Regions from separate parts of the Colwellia sp. BRX10-4 genome, predicted to be linked through region 2. Evidence: predicted binding sites of a transcription regulator. Region 2 holds the regulator's gene; the other holds the start of a gene.
The links. Region 2 encodes FliA, which starts transcription of late flagellar genes. Its sites were predicted from a motif close to CTAAAGNTNNNNNNNNNNNNGCCGATA; they were not measured.
Positions count from the first base shown of each region.

Region 1: a site for FliA is predicted at 1,975-2,001, ahead of H4J67_RS18760 (DUF5610 domain-containing protein). Genes of this name have one in related genera too.

Region 1 is NZ_JACGVZ010000040.1:5,599-17,253, reverse strand. Features, by position in the region: gene H4J67_RS18765 (RNA-binding protein) at 122-565, shown strand; gene H4J67_RS18760 (DUF5610 domain-containing protein) at 626-1,894, opposite strand; gene trmA (tRNA (uridine(54)-C5)-methyltransferase TrmA) at 2,142-3,239, shown strand; gene fabR (HTH-type transcriptional repressor FabR) at 3,245-3,862, opposite strand; gene H4J67_RS18745 (fatty acid desaturase) at 4,092-5,210, shown strand; gene sthA (Si-specific NAD(P)(+) transhydrogenase) at 5,299-6,735, shown strand; gene H4J67_RS18735 (histidine phosphatase family protein) at 6,769-7,296, shown strand; gene H4J67_RS18730 (hypothetical protein) at 7,299-7,724, opposite strand; gene H4J67_RS18725 (hypothetical protein) at 7,808-8,110, opposite strand; gene H4J67_RS18720 (efflux RND transporter permease subunit) at 8,285-11,437, opposite strand; gene H4J67_RS18715 (efflux RND transporter periplasmic adaptor subunit) at 11,441-11,655, opposite strand, start outside.
Region 2 is NZ_JACGVZ010000001.1:370,975-382,629, forward strand. Features, by position in the region: gene flhF (flagellar biosynthesis protein FlhF) at 23-1,597, shown strand; gene H4J67_RS01750 (MinD/ParA family protein) at 1,710-2,555, shown strand; gene H4J67_RS01755 (RNA polymerase sigma factor FliA) at 2,627-3,346, shown strand; gene cheY (chemotaxis response regulator CheY) at 3,398-3,781, shown strand; gene H4J67_RS01765 (protein phosphatase CheZ) at 3,830-4,573, shown strand; gene H4J67_RS01770 (chemotaxis protein CheA) at 4,587-6,683, shown strand; gene H4J67_RS01775 (chemotaxis response regulator protein-glutamate methylesterase) at 6,750-7,910, shown strand; gene H4J67_RS01780 (flagellar motor protein) at 7,903-8,649, shown strand; gene H4J67_RS01785 (flagellar motor protein MotB) at 8,646-9,620, shown strand; gene H4J67_RS01790 (ParA family protein) at 9,647-10,420, shown strand; gene H4J67_RS01795 (chemotaxis protein CheW) at 10,428-11,222, shown strand; gene H4J67_RS01800 (chemotaxis protein CheW) at 11,314-11,655, shown strand, end outside.

The DNA of each region.
Region 1 (11,655 bases), on a different contig from region 2:
ATAAATTACACTTATCTTTTTTACAACTTTGTACTTTGTACAATATTCAAGGCTGGGTAGCAGGGACATTGCAATTTAGTTTTTTAATTTAGAATTTAAAATAATAATTAGGTATTCATATATGAAGTCTCCTCAAGGGTTAACATTTATCGTCGCAGTAATATTTGCTGTAATTGCTTACATTTTATCAACTGTTATTGGCAGCTCACCAGAAATTACTGCGATATTAGTTTTAGTAAGTACTTTTATTGCGCCACTTATAGGTTCATCAACTACTGCAGAAAGTGCTGATGAAGAAATAAAAACGTTATATGTAGGGAATCTACCTTACCGAGCAAATGAATCATCGATCAGAGAGTTATTCTCTGAACATGGTCAAGTTCATTCTGTTCGTTTAATGAAAGATAAACATACTGGAAAGCGTCGTGGTTTTGGTTTTGTTGAAATGTCAGCTGATGCGGCTGATGCGGCTGTTACATCGCTTAATGATACTGAATTTCAGCAGCGTACTTTGAAAGTTCGTGAAGCGAAGGAACGTCCAGAAAAAAGTCTCGAAGAAGAATAACCATTATTCTTGGTAAGTTTTCCTAAATAAACCCACGTTAGCGTGGGTTTATTTTATCTATTAGAGCTTAATGTTGTCAGACCTAACCGTATCTATTACTTTATCGAACTTTTCTTTAGCGACTTTATCGTCACCAAACTCAGCTTTAAAGACCGCATCAAGTAACTGACCAAAAGCATCATCATTCTTAGACAATATTTTATCTGCTTGTTCTTGTAGCTGGTTAAACTGATCTAAAAAGTCAATTAAAGGCCTCAGGTCTTTTCCGACACTAGGCGCTAATTTATCATCCAACTCTGCAACTGCTGTATACGCTTGGCTAACATAACTGGTTTTTGTTTGCTGCAAGTCCATACTAAAACTAGTTATCTGTTTATTATCAAAGCTAAGTTCAACTGCTTTTTCAAAAGCTTTATTAACATCGCCATTAAAGAAGTCTTTTTGTAGTGAATTTACGTCTTTAATTAATGCTTCGATGGCTGCTTTTTCATCATTATCAAGTTCCCCCTCTACGCTATAAGAAAAGTTAATTTCATGATACTGACTACTGGTACTACTATAATTTGTCGATCCCCCTTGGCTACTCTCTTGATACTGGTAAGCTTCTTTACTGGCATATTCTTGTAATTCGCTAAATGATATTGAAACGACATCACCGTCAGTAGTGGTAATACTCAGCTCACTACCTTTTGAATTGCTTGTGTATAATTCGCTATCAATTGCTGTAGACCTGATACTTGGCGTTAACTCCGCTATCTTCTCATTCGATTTATTGGCTGGAGGAAACATTTGTTCATAAAGGTCGTCAATCCCCTTATTAATAAGCGTACGACTTTTTTCTATACCTTGGTTTAAGTCATCGTCAAGCATGGCGAGATCTTTTAAATCGCCTTTTGCTTGATCAATACCTAAATTCGCCCCAGCACGCCCCTGCTCAAACATCTCTTTCAACTTATCCTCACTCACTCCATTTGCTTGGGCAGCTAAAATACTAGAGCTAACAAAGTCCATAACATTACGAACCACTGCTTCGAAATCAAAAAGGCTAGTTGCTGGTTCGCTTTCACTTAACGCTGTTTTGCTGATATCACTCATCACTACATTAGTTGCTTGTGGTCTATCGGTAATCTTTTGAAAATTTGCTGAAATCTGACTAGAAATTGATTGAGATATAATTTTCATTGTAATGGCAGCACGATGGTTTAATGCCAGTGTATTAACTGACTCTGCTGGCATTTCTCGTTTAACGACTTCATTATTTGCTGGTTCACTTTTACGACTTTTCCCTACATAATTCGGCAACCTTGTCTGATTATCAATTTTATTCATTGTTACTCTCCGGTGTCTAATTAAATTTTAATTAGACACAATCAAAGATCTAAAGATCCTTAAATTTAATATGGCTATTATATCGGCATTTTTTCGTAAAACTTTAGGAAAAACTCAGTCTCTTGTAAGAAAATTATAGACAAATGACTAGACAAAGTAATCACAATCGCTAAACTCAGCGCCTCTGTAATACTCACTATAGTTGAGTATAATATTGTTTAATTTTTTCTACGTTTAAGGCTTATATATGTTTAGTCACATTGCACCACAATTTTATGATAAACAACTTGATAACAAACAGGATGATATCGCTAAATTGTTTAGTGATTTTGACTTACCAAATTTTGATGTTTTTCGATCAGAGCCATTAAACTATAGATTAAGAGCAGAGTTTAGAGTCTGGCATGACAATGATGACTTATTTTATATTATGTTTAATAGTGAAACGAAAGAAAAGTATCGCGTCGACACTTTCCCCGTTGCCAGTAAACTAATTAATCAAGCCATGAAAGCCTTGCTTGACGAAATTAAAGATAAACCTTCACTTCGTCATCGATTATTTCAAGTCGATTTTTTATCAACACTCAGTGGCGAGCTTTTAATAAGCTTGTTGTATCATCGACAATTAGATGAAGAGTGGCTAAGTGATGCAGCAACACTAAAAACGACCCTTTCAGCAATAGCCCCTGTTGATATTATTGGCCGTGCTAAAAAACAAAAATTTATCCTTGATAAAGATTATGTCACTGAGAAGTTAACTGTTGGCGATAAAACTTATATCTACGAGCAAGTAGAAAATAGTTTTACACAGCCTAATGGGCACGTTAATGAGCAAATGCTACTTTGGGCAAAGCAAGGCACACAAAATATCGATGGTGACTTAATAGAACTCTATTGTGGTAATGGTAACTTTAGTATCGCACTCGCTGAAAACTTTGATCGGGTTTTAGGGACTGAAATATCGAAAACGTCAGTAAAATCAGCACAAAATAATATCGCCGCAAACCAGTTAACCAATGTTGATATAATAAGAATGTCCAGTGAAGACTTTAGTCAAGCCATGAACGGTGAGCGAGTATTTCGTCGTTTAGAAGGTTTCGATCTCAAAAGCTATAATTACGATACCGTATTAGTTGATCCACCAAGAGCAGGCCTTGACCCTGATAGCGTAGAGTTAGTTAGCCGATTTGAACGTATTGTCTATATCTCATGTAATCCTGAGACATTAAAAGAAAACTTAGTTGAACTAATAAAGACACACAATATTGAAAAATTTGCGTTATTTGATCAGTTTCCATATACCCACCATGTTGAAACAGGTGTGATACTTTCACGTAAAAAGTAAAATTTTTACTTTTTTACTCCCCTATTGCTAAATTCAGCAGCTCCCCGTGCTATAAAGCGCAGCTGCTGAATGGTTCGCATTGATATTTGTCGACGATCCTCTTTATCAACATCTAACGCATCAGAACCAGCACTAAATACGATAGTCACCGCTGCATCGGCTTGTAAAAAAGCCACATCTGCATTCAACTTATTTGCTTGCTGTAGATAATCACATAATTCTAAAGTGAAATAACGCACTTCTCGATTTACCGCCGCTCGAAAAGCAGCTGATGTTCCAGAACGCTCTCGTAATAATAAGCGAAATATATTACCATTACTTTCAATAAACTCCATAAAGGTGACGACAGATATTTGAATGACAGAACCGCCTTTTTCAATACGTTGGCGAGCTTGTCGCATTAATTGACGCAAAGTTAAACCCGCTTCATCGACCAGCGTTAAACCTAGTTCGTTCATATCAGAGAAATGTCGATAAAATGATGTTGGTGCTAAGCCAGCCTCTTTAGCGACTTCCCGTAAGCTTAAACTCGAAAAGCTACGCTCACTACTTAACTGCCCAAGAGCAGCATCAATTAATTGCCGACGTGTTTTTTCTTTTTGCTGTGCCCGGATCCCGCTCATGACTTCATTAACCTATACTTTAGCCTGTTTATATCATACTGAATTTTCATCTATTTACTAGAAACTTGATCACTAACATCGACATTTAAATACAGTATTATCGATTAAAGATAAAAAATTTAATAAAAATTACCTTGACTGAAAAGTGATCAAAGTTAAAATAGAGTACACGTGTACACTGAAATAATTTACTTAGTGTTTGTTTTTTTACTGATGGAATTCTTATTACATGAATAAACCTAAAATCGTTTGGCTAAATTTTAGTGTGTTTTTAATTACCTTTTTAGTTGCCGCAATTGGCGTCCCGTATCGTGCAATAACACACGGTTTTGATACCACTGAACTTGTAGTAGCACTATGCTGCTTTATCTATTGTGGTATGTCTATTACTGCTGGCTATCACCGATTATGGTCGCACAAAAGCTATCAAGCACATGCTTCGCTACGTTTCATTTTTGCACTAGGTGGTGCATTTGCCTTACAAAATAGTATATTACATTGGGCTTCTGATCATAGAGTTCATCATAAGCATGTCGATAATAATGACAAAGATCCCTATTCAGCTAAAAAAGGCTTTTGGTATTCACATATCGGTTGGATGCTGCGTGAGTATCAAGCGCATCGATATGCTAATTACGACAATACCCGTGATTTACAAAAAGACGCTATTGTAATGTGGCAGCACAGAAATTATTTGTTGCTAACAATATTGATGAACTTTGGTGTACCTATTTTATTTGGTTTATGGCACGGCGATATTATTAGTAGTTTACTTTTAGTCGGTTTCTTGCGACTAGTGTTAAGCCATCACACTACTTTTTTCATTAATTCTTTGGCACATATCTGGGGGAAACAAACTTACACAGAAAGAAATACTGCACGAGATAATGGCTTTCTTGCTTTTTTAACCTTTGGTGAGGGCTATCATAACTATCATCATATTTTTGAAAATGATTATCGTAACGGCATTCGTTGGTGGCAGTTTGATCCAACTAAATGGTTGATTAAAGGTTGTGAATTTTTGAAGCTTACCTCAAAACTGCGGACTTACCCAGATGACAAAATTGAAAAAGCGCGCTTAGCTATGGTACTTAAACGTAGCCAGAAGAAGTTACTCTCTCATCCAAATGCGGAACAAATGCGAGAAAAACTACAGCAAGAATATGATTTACTCATTAGTAGAATTAATGACTACTATGATGTGCGTAAAAAATTACTTGCCAGTAGGCGCGATAAATTAATCGCCGACGTTGAGAGCTCTGAATTAGCAGCGCAATACCAAGAATTTAAGCAGCACTTGGCAGACCAACAACAGCATTTTCAACGCTTATTAACCCAACTGGCATAAACCCCTTAGATTAATAAGCTTTTACATGGTCAGACGTCTAAATTCCTGCTAAAATTTTTTTATCTTAGTAGGAATTTAAGGCAAGATTTTGGCAACTCAAAATAAAGCTAAAACGAAGAAGAAAACAAATAACGATTACGATTACGATGCAATAATTATAGGTACCGGACCCGGTGGCGAAGGTACGGCTATGGAGCTATCTAAAAAAGAAAAACGTGTTGCTATTGTTGAACGATATAAAGACGTTGGCGGTGGTTGTACGCATTGGGGAACTATTCCTTCAAAAGCTTTACGTCAAAGTGTTAGCCGACTCATTGAGTATAACGCGAGTCCACTTTTTAGAGGGCATGAAAAAGCAAAACACTTAACGTTCCCAGCTATTCTTAAACATGCCTCTTCGGTTATTCGTAAACAAGTTCAGTTACGCAGTGGCTTTTATGATCGTAACCGCGTTGAACTGATTTCGGGTGAAGCATCTTTTATTGATGCCCATACGCTTAGAATAGTGAATAACGAAGGCGCTATTGAGCAAATTACGGCAAAGCAAATTGTTATTGCTACGGGTTCACATCCCTATCGACCTAAAGATATTGATTTTAACCATCCGCGAGTCTATGACTCAGATACCATCTTATCGCTTAAGCATGATCCCCGTTCTATCATTATTTATGGTGCTGGTGTTATTGGTTCCGAATACGCCTCTATATTTAGAGGTTTAGGTGTAAAGGTAGATTTAATTAATACCCGAGATAGACTGCTTTCTTTTTTGGATGCTGAAATGTCTGATTCACTCAGCTACCACTTATGGAATAATGGTGTAGTAATACGTCATGGCGAAGCGATTGCACGAGTTGAAGCATCCGACGACTCTGTGGTTGTTCATTTAGAATCGGGTAAAAAAATGCGCGCCGACTGTTTACTCTTTGCTAATGGGCGAACAGGTAATACCGCCGACTTAAAAGTTGAAAATGCAGGGTTATCAGCAGATGGGCGTGGGCAACTAAAAGTCAACGATCAATATCAAACCAGTGTCGACAATATATATGCGGTAGGTGATGTCATTGGTTACCCAAGCTTAGCCAGTGCCGCTTATGATCAAGGCCGGTTAGCGGCTTCAGCGATGATAGATCACCAAAGTACAGCAAAACTTATTGCTGATATTCCTACAGGTATCTACACGATTCCAGAGATAAGCTCTGTTGGTAAGACAGAACAAGAACTGACCGCGGCAAAAATTCCGTATGAGGTTGGTCGCGCCCAGTTCAAACATTTAGCAAGAGCACAAATATCAAATAGTTTAGTCGGTTCACTGAAGATACTTTTTCACAGCGAAACTAAAGAAATTTTAGGTATTCATTGTTTTGGTGAAAATGCGGCTGAAATCATTCATATTGGTCAAGCAATTATGCAACAAACCAATGGCGGTAACACCATTGAATACTTTGTTAATACCACGTTTAATTATCCAACGATGGCTGAGGCATTTCGTGTTGCTGCATTGAATGGTTTGAATCGTTTATTTTAATAGTGAATAAGCATAAATCGAAAAAGGTATGTTATGAATAAATTAATTTTACTGTTAATTTTTTTTATCAACATACCTTTTTTAATCGTTAATGCGACTGAAAACGCTTATGTACAAAAGGAAAGTAAAAGCTACAGCCTTTATTTAATTGGTCATGCTGAAAACAAAACTGATCAAGAAGATTCTGGATTAACACAATGTGGTACATATAGGGCAAAAGAACTTGCGCGTATTCTACAGAATGCAGAAATAGAAAATATATACAGTACGCGCTATCAACGGACTATGGCAACGGCTACACCGCTAGCACAACAGCAACAACTTGCGATCAAAAATTATGCGCCCAATAAATTAGAGCAACTCGCCTGGCAATTAATCAAAGAACAAGAAAACACTGTAGTGTTTGGACACAGTAACACCACGGTACGATTGGCAGAATTACTAAGCCAAAGCTCTGTATCACCAATAACAGAACAAGAATATCGTGGTATCTATCAAATCATCATTTCAGGCAAAAATCGTCATCTAACATTATTGATGCAACCTTCGATCTGTAAGTAAAGCTACTGCAGGTTCTTATTTTCAGGCGCTTTATTCGCTGCAGTAATTAATTCAATATCAGTAATTGAAAAAGGAGTTCCCCATTGCTGAATAGTCATCATACCCGTGATAGCTTTGCCGGTTACTTTGATAACAGCGCCATCTTTTTGGAATTCTTTTTCTAAATTCAGCGGTAACCAATGCTTACCTTCTTTAGAAACTAATCCAAAAAAGCCCCCTTCTAAATTCATATATTTAATTGTCGCGGTAAATGATATTTGCTCAGGTTCCACTTTAGCAGACAAACTTTTTTTAGGCATGATTGATACCTCTGCGGCTGAAATAGCCTCGGTATTGGCTGTATCTCTTTTAGTCACTTCTTCAGCGGCTTGCTGACATGAGAATAAAAAGCTACAAGTGAAGACTAAACTGACTATTTTTTTAAACATATGACACACTCATTTGATGATTAATTTTAAGAAAAGCAACCCCTAAAGTTTGCCTTAAAGTAAGCGAGTAAGGGCCTAATCTTTTACTGCTTGGCCTCTTTTTTAAGCGTTTTAATTTCTTCGCCAATTTTTTGTTTATTACCACAAATTGCTGGCTGTTTGTCATCACGATAGTAGCGAATGTCAATGCAGTCAACTTGATAACGACGTTCTAACTCAGTTCGTTTTATAGGTTTACCTTTAGCCTCTGCTATTTGGCGTTGAAGTGACTGGCACATTTGAATTTGTTCACTCGCGATTGTTATATCTTCGCAAGCATTTTCAGTTGTCGAACAACCCGTTATAGTCATGAGCGTAAGTGTTGAAAAAAGATAAATATGTTTCATTATAATGAGTTCGCTTCATTTATTAATATTAGCATTAACACCATTATAGCCAGCTATTATTATTAACGATAGCTTTTCTTGACAGGACTAGCAGAGAGGTATTGGTTAATAAATTTAATGAATCGCATAAAAAAACCATTACAAAAGTAATGGCTTTGATAAAAATACTATCGATTAGTTAACCGATAAATCACCGGTATTTTCAGCAATAAGCGGTTGTTTCTTTTTACGCTTAAAGATCTTTTTAATATCTTCAATAATAAGATATAAACTTGGGATCAGTACCAGTGTAACTATGGTCGCAAATAATACCCCAAAAGCTAAAGATATCGCCATTGGAATTACGATTTGTGCTTGGGCACTTACCTCAAAGAAGATGATAGGCACTAAACCAATAAAGGTTGTTATTGACGTTAACATGATAGCTCTAAAACGTTTAGTGCCAGCATGTATTACCGCATCTTTTAGTTTAACACCTGATTTTCTGGCATTGTTAACATAGTCAACCATGACTAAGGAGTCATTAACGACCACACCAGACGCCGCTAATATTCCCATAAGGGATAATGCACTTAAGTCCATATCTAAAATAAAATGACCGAATACAGAGCCAATAACTCCAAAAGGAATCACCACCATAATCATTGCCGCTTGCGAATAAGACTTCAACGGTATTGCCAATAGTGAGAATACAATCAAAAAAGAGATAGCACCATCACGTATCTGACTATTTAGACCATCCATTTCTTCTTGAATGCTCCCCGACAATTCGCTTTGAACTTTTGGAAATTTTCTTAACAGTTCAGGAATAAAGTTATCTCTGATATCGTTAGCAACTTTAAATGGCTCAACTTGTTCAGCATCAACACTTGCCCAGACACTAATTGTCCGATTACCATTTTCTCGGCGAATACTAGTCACCCCTTCTTGTAAGCTAATATTAGCCAATTCTGACAAAGGTAATTCCGCACCATTTCGCGCTTTAATCATCACATTATCAACATGTCCAACAGAGCTTCGCTGCTCAAGTGGATAACGGATCATCACTTTCACTTCTTCGCTGTCACGTAAAATGCGTTGTGCTTCTAAACCATAGAAACTGTAACTCACTTGTGAAGCTATTTCGGCTAAAGTTAATCCTAAACTATAAGCAAGCGGTTTTAATTCAAACTGAACTTCTTTGGCACTGGTTTGACGACTATCATTAACATCACCAATACCTTTTAAAGAATTAAGTTTAGTTTTTAACTCTCTCGATGCGGCGAGTAATTGTGCATCGTCTTTACTTTCTAATCTGAAGGCTATATCGCCATCATCTCGACCGGAGCCAAATAAATTATCACCAATAGTAAACGATTTTACACCGGGATAATTAGGAATAGCAGCGCGCCATAAATCGGCCAGTTCAAAAGTATTCATGGGCCGTAATTCAGGTATCACTAATTTAACCATCAATTGACCACTGGTTCTGCTACGTAAATCAACTTGCATATCAGAGATCATTGACTGCCCGTATTTCGCTTCAATATCTTTATCGATAGTGTTAATAACACCTTGAATATTTAATAACGTTTGCAATGTTGCCTTCTCTGAGGCGTCAACATTCATTTCAACATTAACACGAGGAAAATCATGTGGGATCTTAGCTTGACCAACGGAGCGAACAAAACCGCCATTAAACAATCCCGCACAAATTAGCATTAAACTGATAAAAAACATTAATACCGCGTAACGATAGCTAATAAAAGTGATTAAAGCAGGTCGATAAATATTCTCAATAAAGTTTTTTAGTTTGGTATCAATCCACCGACGTAATATATCAACTGGATTTTTAGGATTAAAAGCCTTAATTTTCATTTTTACCAAATGCGCGGGTAAAATAAGCTTTGACTCAATTAAAGAAAAAATTAAACAAAGGATCACGACTGAGCCAATCGCTTTAAAAAAAGCAGCGGAAGGGCCTTCACCAAACAAAAAAGGCAGGAATACAGCAATTGTTGTCAATACACCGAAGGTCGCTGGCATGGCAACTCGTTGGATACCACGAATAACATTTTCAGTACTATGGCCATTCTGTTCTATTTCTTCATGAGCACTCTCCCCCATCACAATAGCATCATCAACGACAATACCTAACACCAAGATAAAGGCAAACAAGCTGATAACATTAATAGTAACATTGATAAATTCTAATGGCATAAGAAATAAAGTACCAAGAAAACAAACGGGTAAACCCATCATTACCCAGAAAGCTAAACGAACACGTAAAAATAGCGCTAACATTATAAAAACTAATATTGCTCCACTTTTCATGTTGTCTATCATCATCGTTAAGCGACCTTCAAGATAGTAGGTCATATCAACCCAAGTTTCTAACTTAACGCCTTCAGGAAGTATCTTCGCTTTATCATCAACATACTTTTTAATGACTTCTGCAACATCAGTAATACTTTGATTATTGGCAGCGCCAATAAAAATAGTGACTGAGTTTTCACCATTAAATTTTGAATACTGTAAGCCTTCTTTAAAACCATCAATAACTGTTGCAATTTGGCCTAATAAAACTTTAGAACCATCAGCTAAGGTAACAACAGGTATTTGCTCAAATTCATATCCTCGATAAGCTTGGTTCTCAACACGCAAGTTAATATAACCATTTTCTGCACGAATTTGTCCTGCAGACATATTACGTGAGTAACCACGGACCGCTTGAGCAATATCGCTAAAACTTAAATCATATTCGCGTAACTTATCTTTACTCACCTCGATGGATATTTCGTAGTCTAGCCCACTGTATAATTCTGAAATGTTAACAAAAGGCAGCTGTTGAATTTCGTTATGAACTTTTCGTCCTAACTCTTTCAGCTCACCATTGGTTAAGTCGCCATATAGGCTGATATACATAACTTCTTGACGAAATTTTTCACGCTCAACTTTGATACGTTCCATTCCATCAGGGAAACTAGAAATAGAGTCAATGGCAGATTTAACTTCCTCTAAAACAATTTGTGGATCATAATCAAGGTCAACTTCAAACCAACCGTTTGAAAAATTACGGTTTGAATAAGTAATTACGCGCTTTAAGCCCTGTACTGTTTCCAAAGCTTCTTCGACTTTAATCGTTATACCTTCTTCAACTTCTTGAGGTGCAGCTCCTGGGTAAGGCGCAGTATAAGAGATCCAATTGATATTAATTTGTGGAAACATTTGTTTATTAATAGTGCTAATGGTAAAAAAACCACCTACTAAAATAAATATCATTAATAAGTTTGCCGCCACACTATTACGGGCGAACCAAGCAATTAAGCCTTTATTGGTATCATCCATCATCTAGTCCTTAGTACTTGCGATTTGTGTTTCAGGAGCTTCTTCAATCGTTACTTCACTTTTACTACCTTGTAAGGCTAATTTCATACCGTCAACGGGATAGTCTAATGCTGAAACAATGATTTGATCACCTTCATTCAAACCATCAGTTACGATCATATTCGAGCCGTCCTCGCGAGCAATAGTAATATCGACATAGTGCAATGTTGAGTCAGCCC
Region 2 (11,655 bases):
TGCAGTTGATAAGGGGTTAGTTTTGAAAATTAAACGTTTTGTAGCAAAAGATATGAGAAGTGCGCTGACACAAATCAAAGACGAGCTAGGTGCTGACGCTGTGATTATGTCAAATAAACGTGTACCTGAAGGCGTTGAATTAATGGCTGCGGTTGACAACAACGTAGAAATTAAAGCAACACAACCTGTAATGCAAAATTCTCGTGAAAACAACTCTACAGCGCAAGCAACAAAAAGTTTTGACCGTTCGATAGACAATGATGTAGTCAATATTAGACAAAATAATCCCTTGACCAGTCCTAGTGTTTCGCACAACTCTACAGCAGAAGATAGCCGCTTACCCTCAGACAGTTTAGCGGCTTTATTAAGCCGTCAAGTTCAGCAAGCACCTGCAAATATTGGTCAAGGTATTAATCAAGTTCAGCATGATAAAATTGTCCAGGCAGCCGCTAAGCTAAATAACCCTAGTAACTCAGTGCCAGTTTCAACGCCAACACCGTCAAGTAATATTGAGCAGCAATTTAAAAGCTTCACCGACCGTTTGGAGCAAAATAGCCAAGAACAAGGTGATGAACAATCAAGCGACTCCTATCAACAGCCGGTAATGAACCAAGCACAGTCTTTAGTAACCGATGGGTTACCGCCACAAAATGTAAATAACGCCGACTTAGAGAAGATGAAACACGAAATGTCTTCTATTCGTGAATTATTAGAACACCAAATTTCGGGGTTAATGTGGCAGGATATGGCGCAAAAAGATCCCACTCGCGCGATGTTGGTTAATCGACTAATGTCTTTGGGTATGAGCGAACAAGTTTCAGATCAAATTGCAGGCTATATACCAGCACAAAAAAATGACCAAGATACTTGGTTATTAGCGAAGAAATTTATCAGCCAACAAATTAATACCACTAATAATGACATTATTCATCGTGGTGGTGTGGTTTCATTAGTGGGACCTACCGGCGTAGGTAAAACAACTACCGTCGCTAAACTCGCAGCGCGGTTTGCTCAGATTCATGGCGCAGACCAAGTGGTGATGATCTCAACAGATAATTACCGTATTGCTGGATTTGAACAATTAGCTACTTACGGGCGAATTATTGGTTGTGATGTAAAGCTTGCCAGTGATGCTAAAACCTTAGATACATTGTTGCAACAGTTCTCCAAAAAGAAACTAATACTTATTGATACTGCAGGTATGGGGCAACGTGATATGCGTTTAGCTAAACACCTAACCACTTTAGTTTCTAATGCAAGGGTCAGAATTCGCAATTATTTAGTGTTAGCGGCTAATACTCAGCAACGAGTTATGCAAGAAAATGTTGATCGCTTTAAAAAAGTACCTTTAGCAGGCTGTATTTATACTAAACTTGATGAAAGCCTTAGCATAGGGGAAATAATTTCCACTTCGATTCAAAACGGTTTAGCGATAGGCTACTTAACGGATGGACAAAGAGTTCCTGAAGATATTAAAGTTGCAAATGCTGAAAAACTCGTTACGCTAGCAGATAAAATGAGCGCGAAAAATCAAATTAATAATCCAATAAATTGGCGAACAGCACCGATGAGTGCTAATACAGCTGTATTTCCATAACATGTTCTAAATATGTGATTTTAAGACTATAAAAATATGCAGAATAAATGATTATAGGGTTATACTAAATTAAATTGATGGCTATTCGTAAGAAAGTAGAGAAAGACGATAAATGAATGATCAAGCAAGTGGCTTAAGAAAAATGCAAAATTCAGCTCCGGTAAAAGTTATTGCTGTATCTGGTGGTAAAGGCGGAGTAGGTAAAACTAACGTTTCGCTTAATACCGCTATTGCACTTGGACAATTAGGACAACGAGTTTTAGTTTTAGATGCCGATTTAGGCTTGGCTAATGTCGATGTTATGCTAGGTTTGCGGGTAAAACGTAACTTATCACATGTGCTTTCTGGGGAATGTGAATTAGACGATATAATTATTGAAGGTCCCGCTGGCATTAATATCATTCCTGCTACGTCAGGTTCACAATCTATGGTCGATTTAACGCCAGCTGAACATGCGGGTTTAATTCGCGCTTTTAGTGATATGAACACAAAATTTGATGTACTTATTGTTGACACTGCAGCCGGTATTTCCGATATGGTACTAAGCTTTTGCCGTGCCTCACAAGATGTAATGTTAGTGGTCTGTGATGAACCTACCTCTATTACTGATTGCTACGCCTTAATGAAATTATTAAGTCGAGATCATGGCGTATTTAAATTTAAAGTTGTTGCCAACATGGTGAGAACACCAAGAGAAGGACAGCAACTCTTTGGTAAGCTTTCTAAAGTTACCGATCGATTTTTAGATGTTGCACTTGAACTCGTTGCGGTGATTCCATTTGACGAAAATATAAGAAATTCCGTTAGAAAACAAAAAGCAATTGTTGAAGCTTATCCACAATCGCCTGCAGCGGTTGCTTTTAAATCTTTAGCAGGTAATTTAATTAAATGGCCAGTGCCTAAAGAAGCATCAGGTCATTTAGAGTTTTTTATTGAACAATTGTTAGAACATCAATAACAATAGTAATCAGATATGAGTAGTTTGTTGAAAGTTCTTTATCTTTCCTATAATTTAGCGAGTGAGCGATAGTGGTAAAATCAAATGCTTACAGTATTCAAACTGATAAATCTGCTATAATTTCGCAGCATACAGTTTTAGTTAAAAGAATCGCTTATCATCTATTAGCAAGGTTACCTGCGAGCGTGCAGGTTGATGACCTTATCCAGTCAGGCATGATAGGCCTGCTTGAAGCGTCTAATAATTTTGATCACGGCAAAGGTGCAAGTTTTGAGACCTTTGCTGGTATCCGTATCCGTGGTGCTATGCTTGATGAAATACGCCGTGGTGACTGGACTCCCCGCTCTGTTCATAAAAATAGCCGCATGGTCAGTGAAGCGATAAAATTGCTTGAAGCAAGTTTAGGTCGTGATGTAACTGATATTGAAGTTGCTGAAAAACTTGATATTTCGTTAAATGACTACCATCATATTCTAAGTGAGGTCAGTACTGGTAAAATAATTGGTATTGAAGACTTAAGTACGGGGGCAGATGCTATATCGAATATGGAAGATGTGAATAATAACGATCCCTATGATAATTTTGAAAAAATAGTTTTTAAAAAATCGTTAACAGCATGCATTTCCACTTTACCCGAACGCGAAGCTCTAGTACTGTCACTATATTACGACGAAGAATTAAATCTTCGAGAGATTGGTCAAGTGCTTGATGTAAGTGAGTCGCGTGTTAGCCAAATTCACAGTCAAGCGATGCATAGGTTAAAAGGACGTATGCAATCTTGGCAAAGTTGAGTAGAATATACATATAATTACAATTTTAAAATGTTCTCACCGGAGGGTGCCTTGGATAAAAATATGAAAGTTCTTGTTGTTGATGATTTTTCAACGATGAGACGTATCGTCAAAAACTTGTTACGAGATTTAGGTTTCACTAACATTTCAGAAGCAGATGACGGTAGCACTGCTTTACCGATGTTAAAAGAAGGCTCTTTTGACTTTGTTGTAACTGATTGGAATATGCCAGGTATGCAAGGTATTGATTTGCTCAAAGCCATCCGTGCCGATGCAAAATTATCACATATCCCAGTTTTGCTGATCACTGCTGAAGCCAAAAAAGAACAAATTGTGATGGCGGCTCAAGCGGGTGTTAATGGCTATATTGTAAAACCATTTACCGCAGCGACGTTAAACGCCAAGCTAGATAAAATATTTCAACGCTTAGGTTAATTCATTAATTAGATAGATAATTAATTAATCTAAACGTGAGGTTTTTGCATGAGTGCGAATACAAATGTGCATGTTTCTTTGGAAGAAGCAAAGCTATTGGTCGAATATTTAGAAAGTGGTCAACAAGACAAGGCAGATGAATTAATTGCTGAAATTCAAAATCCAATTAATTCTGAATTGTTTGTTGAAATAGGCAAGCTGACTCGTCAACTACATGACTCATTAAATAATTTTCAATTAGATTCTAGGTTAAATGATTTAGCGACAGCAGATATCCCCGATGCTCAAGAACGTCTAAATTACGTTATAACGCGAACGGAAGAAGCTGCTAATAAAACCATGGATGCTGTAGAATCTATTTTTCCCGTTGTGGATACAATACAAAAGCAAATAAAGGCTGTTAATCCGTTATGGCAAAAATTAATGCATAACAAATTGGAATTAACCGAATTTAAAAGTTTATGTGTTGATATAGATTTATTATTAAAAACGACAGATAGAGAATCAGTGCGTATGCATGATTTAATGACTGATGTTTTGATGGCGCAAGATTTTCAAGATTTAACCGGACAAGTTATTCGTAAAGTTATTGATCTAGTTCGTGAAGTAGAGGATAGCTTAATTGGTATGCTAACCGCTTTTGGTATTACGACAGATAGTAATGCAGAACGAAGTAAACCTAAAGTAGGTGATAACTTAGTTGAAGGCCCGATCGTTAATGCAGCACAACGTGATGATGTTGTCGCTGACCAAGATGATGTTGATGACCTTTTATCAAGTTTAGGATTTTAATAGGAGTTGCTGGATGTCATTTGAGCAAGATGAAGAGATTCTTCAGGATTTTTTAATAGAAGCTGGAGAAATACTTGAAACGCTTTCGGAACAACTCGTAGAACTTGAAAACGACCCTGATAATGCCGAATTATTAAATGCTATTTTTAGAGGATTTCACACCGTTAAAGGTGGGGCTGGTTTTTTAGCATTACATAATTTAGTTGACGTATGTCATGGCGCGGAAAATATTTTCGATCTGTTACGTACCAACCAACGTAGTGTTAGTGCCAGCTTAATGGATGTTATTTTACAAGCGCTTGATGTTGTAAATGAAATGTTTGTACAAGTTCAAAACGGCGAAAAACTTGATAAAGCAGATGCTCAATTACTTGCAGAACTGCATCGTTTAAGCCAACCCGAAGGCAAAGATCAAGTGCCTGCGCCAGTAGCTGTTGAAGCAGTCGCTACTCATGAAAGCGAAAGCTTTTCTTCTAGCGACGAAATGTCAGAAGATGAATTTGAACGGCTTCTTGACGAACTCCATGGTGGTGGCTCAGCTTCAACGCCAGCACATGCAGCAACAGCAACGTCTTCAGACAGCAATGATATTTCAGATGACGAATTTGAATCCTTGCTTGATGAACTTCACGGTCAAGGGGCTTTTTCGCCCGAAGTCGCTGCTAATAATTCAAGTAAGCCATCTTCATCAAATAGCGGTTCATCAGATGAAATAAGTGACGATGACTTTGAAGCCTTATTAGACGAATTACATGGTCAAGGTCAAGCGCCGAAATTATCGGTTACTCCAGCACCTAGCGCACCAACACCAACTCCTGTTGCTCAAACACCAGCCGCGAAGACAGCAATTGTAGCGCCTGCAGCTAAACCTGTCGCTAAAGCGCCAGTACCAGAAAAAGCACCTGCTAAAGCAATGCAGGGTGAAACGACTGTTAGAGTTGACACTAAACGTCTTGATCAAATTATGAATATGGTGGGTGAGCTTGTTTTAGTGAGAAATCGCTTATCAAGTTTAGGCTTAACTAAAGAGGATGAAGATTTAACAAAAGCTGTTTCTAATCTTGATGCGGTAACGACTGATTTGCAAGGTGCGGTAATGAAAACCCGTATGCAGCCAATCAAAAAAGTCTTTGGACGATTTCCTCGAGTTGTTCGAGATTTAGCGCGCAGTTTAGATAAAGAAATTAAATTAGTCCTTAAAGGTGAAGAAACCGATCTGGATAAAAACCTTGTTGAGGCACTCGCTGATCCATTAGTGCATTTGGTGCGAAACTCTGTAGATCACGGTATAGAAATGCCCGATAAGCGCGAAGCATTAGGTAAACCAAGAGAAGGTGTCGTGGTGCTTTCTGCTTCTCAAGAGGGTGATCATATATTATTAACCATCAAAGATGATGGTGCTGGCATGAATGCAGAAAAGCTCAAAGAAATTGCGATTACTCGTGGAGTTCTAGATGTTGATTCAGCTGCTAGAATGACAGATAAAGAAGCTTTTAGTTTGATTTTTGCTCCAGGGTTCTCTACCAAGACTGAGATTTCAGAAGTTTCAGGCCGTGGTGTTGGCATGGATGTAGTCAAGACTAAAATTACCCAGTTAAACGGAACGGTAAGTATAGATTCTGAAATGGGTGTAGGTACAATCTTAGAGATTAAAGTACCGTTAACGTTAGCTATTTTACCGACATTAATGGTTATTGTTGGTAAACAAACATTTGCCTTGCCACTTGCTGGTGTCAATGAAATATTTCATCTTGATTTAACCACGACCAACGTTGTTGATGGACAACTAACCATTATTGTTCGTAAAAAGGCGATACCACTCTTTTACTTAGATAAGTGGTTAGTTCGTGATTTTGTTGAAAAGCCAAGAGAAAAAGGTCATGTGGTCATCGTTCAATTGGGCAATCAGCAAGTTGGCTTTGTGGTCGACAGTTTAATTGGTCAAGAAGAGGTGGTGATAAAACCACTCGACCGTTTATTACACGGCACACCAGGTATGGCTGGCGCAACAATTACCAGCGATGGTGGTATCGCGTTAATTATTGATGTACCTAACATGCTGAAGTTTTACGCAAAAAAATCTGTTGTTAATAAAAGATTACGCTCTTAACGCATAATAAAGCCCTACTAAATTTTATTAGGGCTTTTTCATTCATAATAACAAATGAGATAATAAATGCCCTATAAGGTGTTGGTTGTTGATGACTCGAGTTTCTTTAGACGTCGAGTTACCGATATTTTAAATAAAGATCCGAACCTTACTGTTATTGATGTTGCTGTAAATGGTAAAGATGCTGTTGAAAAGGCTGTGTCTTTAAAGCCTGATGTGATCACCATGGATATAGAAATGCCATTACTTAATGGTATTGAAGCTGTGAAACAAATAATGGCAAAAGCACCAACATCAATCTTAATGTTTTCATCGCTCACTCATCAAGGTGCTAATGCGACCCTCGAGGCCTTAGAAGCTGGAGCACTTGATTTTCTCCCGAAAAAATTTAGTGAAATAGCCAAAACAACTGATGATGCGGGTAGTGTGCTGCGTCAACGAGTGGTTCAATTAGCTAAGACTAACGGTTTATTGAAAAGAAAACTGGCAGTAAAAGCACACGCGTCAAGAATTAGCCTCTCTTCAACGGCTACTAAACCTGTAAATCAATTCGAAATTCAATCGAGAACTCCGCTGCGTACAACTAAAACTGAACCGCATCAAAGCGAAAGTATTCGCAGTCAGGTTGTTAAAAGAAGCTCAGGTAAAAGTTATCAACTACTCGCTATAGGTACATCAACGGGGGGGCCAATTGCCTTACAAAAAATATTAACGCAATTGCCGCAAAACTTTCCGTTACCCATTATTTTAATACAGCATATGCCCGCTGCTTTTACTTTTGCTTTTGCCAATCGTTTAAATACCTTGTGCAATATTAATGTCAAGGAAGCAGAAGATGGGGATATTTTAAAACCTGGTTGCGCTTACCTAGCGCCTGGTGGCAGGCAAATGATTATTGACGGCACGCCAAAATTAGCAAAATTAAAAATTATAGAAGATAAGTCTGAAAAGATTGCTTTTAAACCAAGTGTTGATGTGAGTTTTGGCTCAGCAGCTAAAGTATTTGGTGGCTCAGTATTGGGTGTTGTACTGACCGGTATGGGCTCTGATGGTCGAGAAGGTGCTCGCATGCTAAAAGGTAAAGGAGCGACAATATGGGCACAAGATGAAGCTTCTTGTGTGGTTTATGGTATGCCGCAAGCCGTTACCGTTGCCGGTATTTCTGTTTTATCTTTAGCATTAGAAGATATCAGCCAAAGTATTATCAAGGAAGTTGACCATGGATAAGTTAACCGTTGCTGGGCTTTTTGTCGCAATTACTGCCATATATTTAGGTTTTATTCTTGACGGTGGCTCCCTTGCTGCGTTATTTGAGTTACCTGCCTTTATCATTGTCTTTGGCGGTACTTTAGGGGCTGTAATGTTACAATCATCTTCAGCGCAATTTTTTCATGCGTTGTCTTTATTAAAGTGGATATTTTATCCACCAAAGTATGATATCAACCAAGGCATTGATTCGATAGTTTCTTGGTCTGAAAAAGCACGAGAATCTGGATATTTATCACTGGAAAATATTGCCGAAGAAGAACAAGATTTTTATACCAATAAAGCGCTAAACTTATTAGTTGATGGTATAGAAGTAGACAATTTGCGTGTCTCATTAGAATTAGATTTAGATCTTTATCGCGAGCATAATTTGCGCTCTGCTCATGTTTTTGAGTCTATGGGCGGCTACAGTCCTACCATAGGTATTTTAGGAGCGGTACTTGGCCTCATTCATGCGATGAGTAACCTTACCGATCCAACTTTACTGGGGCAAGGCATTGCAACAGCTTTTATTGCGACTATTTACGGTGTCGGTTTTGCCAATTTAATTTACCTACCCGTTGCTAATAAAATAAAGGCTATTATACACCAGCAAACGATGTACCGCGAAATGATTGCTGAAGGCCTTATCTCTATTGCATTAGCAGAAAATCCACATGCCATTGAAAACAAGTTGTCGGCCTTTCGGTTAGAGCAATGAACCACTTAAGGAAACGCCGACATTCAGTCGAAAATGATAATGTCGACAGATGGTTAGTTTCATATGCCGATTATATGACCTTGCTCTTCGCTTTATTTGTTGTCTTATATGCGATGGCAATGGTTAATGACGAGCCCTTTGAATCTGCGACAGAATCGATAGGTAAAGTTTTTCAAGCCAATGATAAATTACCGAAAAATCGGGGGCATGGTGAGGACATCCTCGATGTTAACACCTCAAAAACGAATAAGCGCTTGTATGGCAATGGTATTTTAGATGTGGCTGGCCCTGAACTTTTTGACGGTGAGAAAACACTATCTAATGTTTCTGACAGTCAGGTAGGCACTAATCTAACGTCACTAGAAAAAGAATTACATACCGCCTTGTTCGAATTAATCGAATCAGGTTATGCGCAACTGCAGATTGATGGCGATTGGTTAGAAATAGAATTAAACAGCGGTATGCTTTTCCCCAGTGGCTCATCATCAGCAACCAACAACGCGACAACAATACTTGCGGTTATTTATGATGTAATTGGTTCTTCCAGTAATTTTATTCGTGTAAGGGGCTATACTGATAACGAACCAATTAATACTGAGATATTTTCTTCTAATTGGGAATTATCAGTTTCTAGAGCAACTGCTATTTTAAGAGTGCTTGAATACTTATCCCTTGACCCTGCTCGAATGGCCATTGAGGGTTATGGGCAATATTACCCACGAGAAGATAATGAAACAGCACAAGGGCGCGCTCAAAACCGTCGTGTTGTTATTGCTATATCAAAGTATGGTTTAGAAAAGTCAAATTTACTTGCGACCCCTACCATCAGCATTAAAGACGTCGAAGCTATAAAGCAGATAGATAATGGTGATGAGGATAATGAAATACGTATCATAAGACTTGATAACGGTGGCATTAGAATTACAACACGAGAAGATGACAACCCCTCTTCTGAGCAGAACAATAATTAGCATAACGAAATAAGTAGGTTAGCAACTTGGTAGTATGGACCGTAGCAAATCAAAAAGGTGGCGTTGGTAAAACCACAACAACAATCTCCTTAGGTGGGTTATTAGCTGAGCAGGGCTATAAAGTGTTGTTGGTAGATACTGATCCCCATGCTTCTTTGAGTTATTATTTTGGTATCGAATCTGAAGATCTTGAGTTAAGTGTTTACGATTTATTTGTTCAATTTTCAACCAAAGAACAAATAATGCAAAGCTTATGTCCAACGAAATACGACAATATAGATATACTCCCGGCAACTATGGGCTTAGCCACTTTAGACCGTTCACTCGGTAATAAAGGTGGTATGGGCTTAGTGTTGAAAAAAGCGATGATAAAAATAGCCGATGAATATGATTATGTCTTAATCGATTGCCCACCGATTTTAGGTGTGCTGATGGTGAATGCTTTGGCGGCATCGCAACGTATTATTGTGCCAGTGCAGACTGAGTTCTTAGCCTTGAAAGGCTTAGACCGCATGATGAAAACAATGGATATTATGCAAGTTGAGCAAGATAAGCCGTTTAAATATACCATAGTGCCGACCATGTTTGATAAACGTACTAAAGCATCATTACTGACCTATAGAAAGTTACAAGAGTTATACGATGATAGTGTTTGGGCTGGTGTTATACCTGTCGATACTAATTTTAGAAATGCCAGTTATGCAATGCAGGTACCTTCAGATTACGCACCGTTAACACGTGGTGTTAGTGCATATAAAAAACTACTAAGCAGTTTATTAGAACTGCAAAAATTAGGTTAATTGTCCAATGGCAAAGTCACTCGCTGCAAGTAAGAAACTAATGCAGAATTATTTATCAGAATTGTTGACTGAAGATCAGCAAGAATCTGACCTGCCAATTATTGCTGTAAAAGCAAAATATCAGCAACCGTTAGAAAAACTTTTGCAAAAAATTGATATTACTGAGCGTATTGCCGACCCAGTAGATGAACCTGTTTATACTGTAAAAAGTTCTGTGAAAGATGAACGACCTAAAATAGTTGAAGAAAAAGTTCAGGAAAAAGTCAAAGAAAAAACACCATTGACTCTTGATGAACCGCTTAAGACAAGAAAAAGTGATCAGCCATTAATTGTTCATCAGAGTAAGAATTATCGAAAGGGTAGTTTTCAAGCGATGTTCTTTAATGTTGCGGGTTTAACGATTGCAGTACCCTTGATTGAATTGGGGGGCATACATAACGAAGACAAGACAACGAGTCTCATGGGTAAGCCTAAATGGTTTACCGGTGTTATGTTACATCGAGATGAGAAAATTAACGTAGTGAATACCGCTTTATGGGTAATGCCAGAAAAATGTGACGAAGCGTTAATAAATTCGTTAAACTATCAATATATTGTCATGCTAGGTAATAGTCATTGGGGATTATCGGCGGAAACATTAGTCGATACAGTGACCTTAGAGCAAGAAGATGTAAAATGGTTAGACCTACCGAACAAGCGACCTTGGTTAGCCGGTTTAGTCAAAGAACGTATGTGTGCACTGCTTGATGTTGATTCTTTGATTAAGTTACTTGACGCAGGCGCAAATATTAACCAAGATTAATGGCTAGATCTTCAGATAGTATTATACTATATACACTAGAAGAATAATCAAACAGATTGATTTTCAATAAGATATTTAAGAGGCAGGCTGTATGGCTGATGATAGACGTAATGCAAAGGAAAACGTAGACAACGATGAAGTGTTGCAATGGGTAACCTTTAAGCTCGATAGTGAAACCTACGGTATTAATGTAATGCAAGTGCAAGAAGTCTTGCGCTATAGTGAAATTGCACCGGTGCCAGGTGCACCTACATATGTATTAGGTATCATTAATCTGCGAGGGAACGTTGTTACTGTTATTGATACCAGACAACGCTTTGGGCTTAAACCTGCGGATATTTCTGACAATACTCGTATTGTTATCATTGAAGCTGAAAAACAAGTTATTGGGATTTTGGTAGATAGTGTCGCTGAAGTTGTTTACTTAAAAAAT